Regions from separate parts of the Streptomyces sp. NPDC017993 genome, predicted to be linked through region 3. Evidence: riboswitches for the same ligand, from Rfam matches in the RefSeq annotation. Region 3 holds a riboswitch; each other region holds the start of a gene.
The links. A riboswitch is a leader RNA that binds a small molecule or an ion and turns the genes downstream of it on or off. The one in region 3 is predicted to bind cobalamin.
Positions count from the first base shown of each region.

Region 1: it holds a riboswitch for cobalamin, as region 3 does, so the genes downstream of both, ACH4FH_RS29440 ((2Fe-2S)-binding protein) here and cobN (cobaltochelatase subunit CobN) in region 3, are expected to answer to the same signal.
Region 2: it holds a riboswitch for cobalamin, as region 3 does, so the genes downstream of both, ACH4FH_RS24435 (ribonucleoside-diphosphate reductase subunit alpha) here and cobN (cobaltochelatase subunit CobN) in region 3, are expected to answer to the same signal.

Region 1 is NZ_JBIRGO010000019.1:1,486-3,676, reverse strand. It holds gene ACH4FH_RS29445 (MFS transporter) at 1-582, shown strand, start outside; gene ACH4FH_RS29440 ((2Fe-2S)-binding protein) at 636-1,334, opposite strand; cobalamin riboswitch at 1,569-1,751, opposite strand; gene ACH4FH_RS29435 (DUF6973 domain-containing protein) at 2,019-2,191, shown strand, end outside.
Region 2 is NZ_JBIRGO010000013.1:188,879-191,069, forward strand. It holds partial or broken gene ACH4FH_RS24430 (Uma2 family endonuclease) at 4-592, opposite strand; cobalamin riboswitch at 709-870, shown strand; gene ACH4FH_RS24435 (ribonucleoside-diphosphate reductase subunit alpha) at 1,029-2,191, shown strand, end outside.
Region 3 is NZ_JBIRGO010000002.1:393,116-395,306, reverse strand. It holds gene cobN (cobaltochelatase subunit CobN) at 1-1,446, opposite strand, end outside; cobalamin riboswitch at 1,571-1,703, opposite strand; gene cobG (precorrin-3B synthase) at 1,828-2,191, shown strand, end outside.

The sequences.
Region 1 (2,191 bases), on a different contig from region 3:
CTGCCGTTCGCGATCACCGTGCTGAGCGTGTACGTCTTCATGTTCTTCCAGCACTACCTCGCGGTCTACGCCGTGCCCCGGACCTCGACGGTGTTCTACGGCCTGGTCCTGGCCGTCTACGCCGCGCTGCTCGTGGTCGCGCAGCCGCTGCTGTCCGACTGGATCGCCCGCCTGCCCTACACCCGCGCCCTGCTCCTGGGCTTCGCCGCGCTGGCCCTCGGCATGGGCACCCTCGCCGTCGGCTCTCCCACCACCATCCTGGCCGGAGCCCTGCTCATCTGCCTCGGCGAGATCGTCCTCTTCCTCAAGAACGATCTCGAAGCCCTGGCCCGGTCCCCCCGCCCACCCGCCGTCGTCTTCGGCCGTCAGCGGCTGGCAGCCGGAATCGGCGCGTTCGTCAGCGGCATCGCGGGAGGAGAGGGCTACGCGCTGGCCGAGCGGACCGGCCATCCCGGCCTCTTCTGGACAGCCGTCGCCGTGCAGTGCGCACTACTGCCTCCGCTGCTGCTCCGCTTCCTGCGCCGCCGACACCCCTGCACAACAGCCAACTCGGACCACCCGGCCGCGGCGCCGACGCATTGAACCTGCGCCATGGCCTTCAGTCGAGAGCACGGGGCCAGGGAGCTCGGGGCCGGTCATGCGCGCGTCTTCTTGTCGTTGAGGACGCATTCGCCGCATGTCCCCATGCCCGGAACGCGGTAATAGAGGCAGCAGTTGTGGCGGCGGTACTCGAGGGGGCTGACGGTGAACACGCCCGCGCTCGCGAGTGGCTCCCGCGTCAGCAGGGCACTCGCGAGCGGGACGGGCGAACACGGGGCGTCGGGGACGCGAGCCAGCAGCGTCTGCAGGGCGCCGACGAGCGCCGATGCCGCGTTGCCCCGCAAAGCGTGCGGGGACACCCCGGTAGCGCGTCGTACGGCGTCGCCCAACGGCAGCAGATTGCGCACGACGACGGTCCGGTGGAGCACGTCGGGCGCGTCATCCCCCGGGGCTTCCCCTGGTTCGGGCAGCCACAGCTCGATGGGGCCGGTCTCGGGGGCCCGCCACCACAGCCGCTCGGGCGCCAGGTCGGGTACCCGGCCGGTCAGCGCGGTGGTGGCCAGGGCGACGGACCACAGACGGGCGGCCGTGCCGATGTGCAGGGTGGAGGCGGCCACCCTGGCCTGGTCGGTCCCCAGCCGCCGCCCTAGGGCGCGTACGTACCGATCCAGGGCGTCGTGGTCGGTGTAGAGGTCGGTCAGGGGACGGAAGCGTTCGGCGTCGCCTCGTGGTCCGCAGGAGATGGCGAAGTACGGTCCGACGGTGGAGACTTCGGCCAAATCCTCGGCGGTCACCACGTGCGTACCGGCCGGTTCGGTGCGCGGAACGAGGCGTAGTGGACGATGTCCTCGGCGCCGCGGGAAGCGCCGGTCCCCCTCGACGCGGACCGGGCAAACGACCTGCGCTTCTTCGCCCCCACCGCGGGCCGGCCGCCCCCTCCCCACGAAGGAACGCAGGCCGTACACCAGCCGAGGCACGCACGCGAGCACACGAATGCCACCATCCTCTCTCGGGGAGATCCGCCCCGGTTTGCCGAGGTACGACGGCGTGAGTCTCCTGACTCGGGTGCGACGCCGCCCCCGCCGCCGGCCCCACAAGAAGGCCGTGGCGGTGGCAAGTTGGCTCCCCCCTCACAGTGGCGGTACCGTGCCGGATTCTCACCGGCTCCTCGTTCCGCCGTCGCGGGTCGGACGGCAGCATCCCAGAAAACCCCGCGCCACGCACCAGAGCCGTACCGGCCATGGGGGACCTCGTCCGAGGCACCCTGTCGCAACGCGGCAAGCGGCTCTACGTCCTGCGCGACGGTGAAGTCACCGCCTCAGGCCCGCCGGGCGAGGGCTCGCTCCGAAGCTGCCGGCCGTCGTGTACGGGGTGGCGGGCGAGGTCACCGCCCACCCTCGCACGGGCGCACCGCAGGTGATGCTCCTCCCGGGGGGATCCGCTCGACCGGCTGTGGCGAGGGCGGGTGGCTTGCGACGATGCTTGACGATCCGGTTCTGGTCAGCGGCCCTCTGGGGGAAGAGCTAAGAGCGGCACAGGCGCAGATTCACGATGCGCTCCGGATGGGGGAACGGGCCGACGAGAGGATCGCCTGGGATCTGAAGGACGATGGCGGTACCCAAAGGAACGCCTTCAACGTCCGGGTACATAT
Region 2 (2,191 bases), on a different contig from region 3:
GGTTCAGCTCACCCAGTCCTTGAGCGCCTCGGTTTCGAGCGTGATGTTCACCGGGTCCGGCAGGTGGAGCGACTTGCCGAAGGGGACGGTGTGGACGTTCTCGTAGCGGTCGGCGTCGGGCCGGCTGTAGACCGTGACGTGGTGGGCATCACGGTCCACCAGCAGAGAGAGCGGGATGCCGGTCTCCGCGTACGCACGGGGCTTTTCCACCCGGTCCCGCTGGTCGGCATCGGGGTCGTGGGAGGCGACCTCGACAACCATCAGAACCGGGTCGGGGCCGGCCCATTCGCCCTGGCCGACGAAAGCATCCATGGGCGCGAGCGTCCCGTCCGGGCGGGCACGGCCGCTTCGGTACGTCTGCACCTTCAGGCCCTGGCCGGGCGTCGAGCCAGAGCTCGGGCCGATGCTGCATACAGACACGGGTAAGCCACTGGATGATCCGCCCGTGGTCCCCGTCCGGCATGGGCTTGCTCCTGACCGTCCCGTCGATAAGTTCCCACCGCGCGCCTTCCTCCAGGCGGGCGAGTATCCGAGCGGCCTCTTCGAAATGCTCGGTGCCCATGATGTGCGGCCGGTCGGCAAGCGCGGTCATGGAACCTTCTCCCTCTGTCATCAACGGAGCGGGAGACGTAGGAAGCCGATAGCCGAGCGCACGGACAGACACCGCTTGATCACTCTCAACTCACTAGATATGGGGGTGCACACGAGAAGCCACCACCACATGTATGCTCGTGCTCGCTGTCGCCGCAGGGGAATCCGGTGCGAATCCGGAACTGTCCCGCAACGGTGTACGAGCACGCCCATAAGGCCCCAAAGCCCTACCGGCGCGCCCGTGGAGTCCGAAGACCTGCCGACGGTACGCCCGCACCGCCATCGGTGCGGACGTCGATACGTCCGGGCCCCGTGGGATGGGCCGGTGGACGCCGCGCGGTGTGCCCGCGCATCCCGACATTCCGGGGTGCCGCATGCCCGCGCGCGCCCGTCGCGCCCCTCCCTCCTGGCCCCCGCCGAGTGAGGGAGAGCATCACGTGACCATCGCGCCAACGGAGCCCGCGTCAGACGCCGAGGTCGTGCAGTCCGCGCCGCCCGCCCCCGCCGACCGGGACGGCCGTGCCGAGGACGGCCCCGGTGTGGCCCTGCTGCGCACCCTGACCGAGCTGACCGAGGACCTGACCGCGACCGACCCCGGCAAGGTGGCCGCCGCCGCCCTCCGCGGCCGCCACGCGGGCTCCGACGAGGCCGAGTTGCGCTCACTCGCGATCGAGGCCGCGGCCGGTCTGATCGGTGACGAGCCGCAGTACTCCCGGCTCGCGGCGCGGCTGCTCACCCTCGCCATCGCGGAGGAGGCCGCGGGCCAGGGCGCCACCGCGTTCTCCGCCTCGGTGGAGGTCGGTCACCGCGAAGGTCTGATCGCCGACGCCACCGCCGCGTTCGTCCGCACCCACGCCGCCCGCCTGGACGCCTCCGTCGACAAGGCCCTCGCCGACGGCGCCGACGACCGCTTCGGCTACTTCGGCCTGCGCACCCTGCACTCCCGCTACCTCCTGCGGCACCCCACCACCCGTCAGGTCATCGAGACACCACAGCACTTCCTGCTCCGGGTGGCCTGCGGTCTCGCCGAGAACGACTCCACGGCCGCGCTGGACGACGTCGCCGAGCTGTACCGCCTCACCAGCTCACTGTCCTATCTGCCGTCCTCCCCCACCCTGTTCAACTCCGGCACCCGCCACCCGCAGATGTCCTCGTGCTATCTGCTGGACTCCCCGCTGGACGAACTCGACTCGATCTACGACCGCTACCACCAGGTCGCCCGGCTCTCCAAGCACGCCGGCGGCATCGGTCTTTCCTACTCCCGGATCCGCGCACGGGGGTCGCTGATCCGGGGCACCAACGGCCACTCGAACGGCATCGTGCCGTTCCTGCGCACCCTGGACGCCTCGGTCGCGGCGGTGAACCAGGGCGGCCGCCGCAAGGGCGCCGCCTGCGTCTACCTGGAGACCTGGCACGCCGACATCGAGGAGTTCCTGGAGCTGCGCGACAACACCGGCGAGGAGGCCCGCCGTACGCACAACCTGAACATCGCGCACTGGATCCCGGACGAGTTCATGCGCCGCGTCGAGGCGGACGCCGACTGGTCGCTGTTCTCGCCGTCGGACGCGCCGGAGCTGGTGGACCTGTGGGGCGACGAGTT
Region 3 (2,191 bases):
GTTCTCACCGAAGCCGCGCGGCGGCTGGATGAGGATCAGCAGATTGCCGCGGCGCAGGGCGGCGAGGACGATGTCGCCCTCGGGGTTGCGGGAGCGGTCGAGGAACATCTCACCGGGCGGCGGGCCCCAGTGCTCCTCCACCGACTCGCGCAGTTCCTGCGGCAGCGTGGCGTACCAGCGCTTGTAGTCGGCGGCGGGGATGCGGACGGGGTTGCGGGCGAGCTGCTCCTCGGTGAGCCACTCCTGGTCGTGGCCGCCGGCCTCGATCAGGGCGTAGATCAGCTCGTCTCCGTCGCCGGAGACCAGGCCGGGGACCTCTTCGCCGCCGAAGTCGTAGCCGTCCGCCTGCAGTCGGCGCAGCAGGGCGACGGCGCTGGCCGGGGTGTCCAGGCCGACGGCGTTGCCGATGCGGGAGTGCTTGGTGGGGTACGCGGACAGCACCAGCGCGAGGCGCTTGTCGGCGGCGGGGATGTGGCGCAGGCGGGCGTGGCGCACGGCGATGCCGGCGACCCGGGCGGCCCGCTCGAGGTCGGCGACGTAGACGGGCAGCCCGTCCTCGTCGACCTCCTTGAAGGAGAACGGGACGGTGATCAGCCGGCCGTCGAACTCGGGGACGGCGATCTGGGAGGCGGCGTCCAGCGGGGACAGCCCCTCGTCGTTCTCCTCCCAGGCGGCCCGCGACCCGGTCAGGCACAGGGCCTGGAGGATCGGTACGTCCAGGGCGGCGAGCGCGCCGGCGTCCCAGGACTCGTCGTCGCCACCGGCCGATGCCTCGGCGGGCTTGGTGCCACCGGCGGCCAGGACGGTGGTGACGATCGCGTCGACCGGCCGCAGGGCGTCGATCAGTTCCGGCTCGGGCGCGCGCAGCGAGGCGACGAACAGCGGCAGCGGGCGGCCGCCTGCCTGCTCGATCTGACCGCAGAGCGCGTCGACGAAGCCGGTGTTGCCGCTCATGTGGTGGGCGCGGTAGTAGAGCACCGCCACCAGCGGTCCTTCGATGTCCGTACGGGCGTCCGGCCGCTCCAGCTGTCCCCAGCTGGGGGCGGGCTCCGGCGGCTCGAAGCCGTGGCCGGTCAGCAGCACCGTGTCGGACAGGAAACGGGCGAGCTGGTCGAGGTTGGCGGGGCCGCCGTGCGCGAGGTAGGCGTGCGACTCGGCCGCGATACCGACCGGGACCGTGGACGCCTCCATCAGCTGGGCGTCGGGGGCCTGTTCACCGGTGAGGACGACGACCGGGCGCTCCTGCGCGAGCAGCAGGTCCAGGCCCTCCTGCCAGGCGCGGATGCCGCCGAGCAGACGGACGACGACCAGGTCGGTGCCCTCCAGCAGCGCGGGCAGCTCGTCGAGGTCGAGGCGGGCGGGGTTGGCGAGGCGGTACGGCACGGGGCCGGCGGCGGCGCGGGCGCTCAGCAGGTCGGTGTCGGACGTCGACAGCAGCAGGATCACAGGGATACACCTCGCGAGATCTCACGGGTCACGCCCTGCGGCCCGGTGGTTGCGCGGAGGCGCGGGGGCCGCCCCCCGGAAGATTGCAGCATGCGGCGTCAGGCCTTCCTCGGGGTCCGCGCCCCGGGCGGTAGGAGGACGGCGGGAGTTCCTGGCTCACCCGTGGACCGGGTTCACAGTGGCGGGACCGCGCCGGATTCTCACCGGGCTTCCTCCCTTGGCGCCGTCGCTGGCGTCCGGCGGATCAGCAGACCCACCGACCTGCATAGTAAGGGCTGCGTGGCGGGCGGGGGAGAGCGCCTCCGGGCCCGCCCGCGCGGGCCCCGCCCCCGGTCCGCCTCCCCCGGTCCGCCCTTGCCCGACGTCGGTATGCTCGCCGCCATGCCGCCCTCCCCCTCGCTCCGGCCCGCTGCGGCCGCACCGCCCCTCCGGGAACGCGGTGACGCCTGCCCGGGAACGCTGCGGCTGCACTCCGCCGACGACGGCAGCCTGGCGCGAGTCCGCCTGCCCGCAGGCGACTTGACCGCCCGCCAGGCATCCGCGCTGGCCGACGCCGCGGAGCGCCTCGGCGACGGCCACCTCTCCCTCACCTCCCGCGGCAACGTGGAACTGCGCGGCCTCGCGGACGACTGCGGCCAGGAGCTGGCGGAGCTGCTGCGCGACGCGGGCCTGCTGCCCTCGGAACGCCATGAGCGCGTCCGCAACATCCTGGCCTCGCCGCTCGCGGGTCTGGACCGGCGCACCC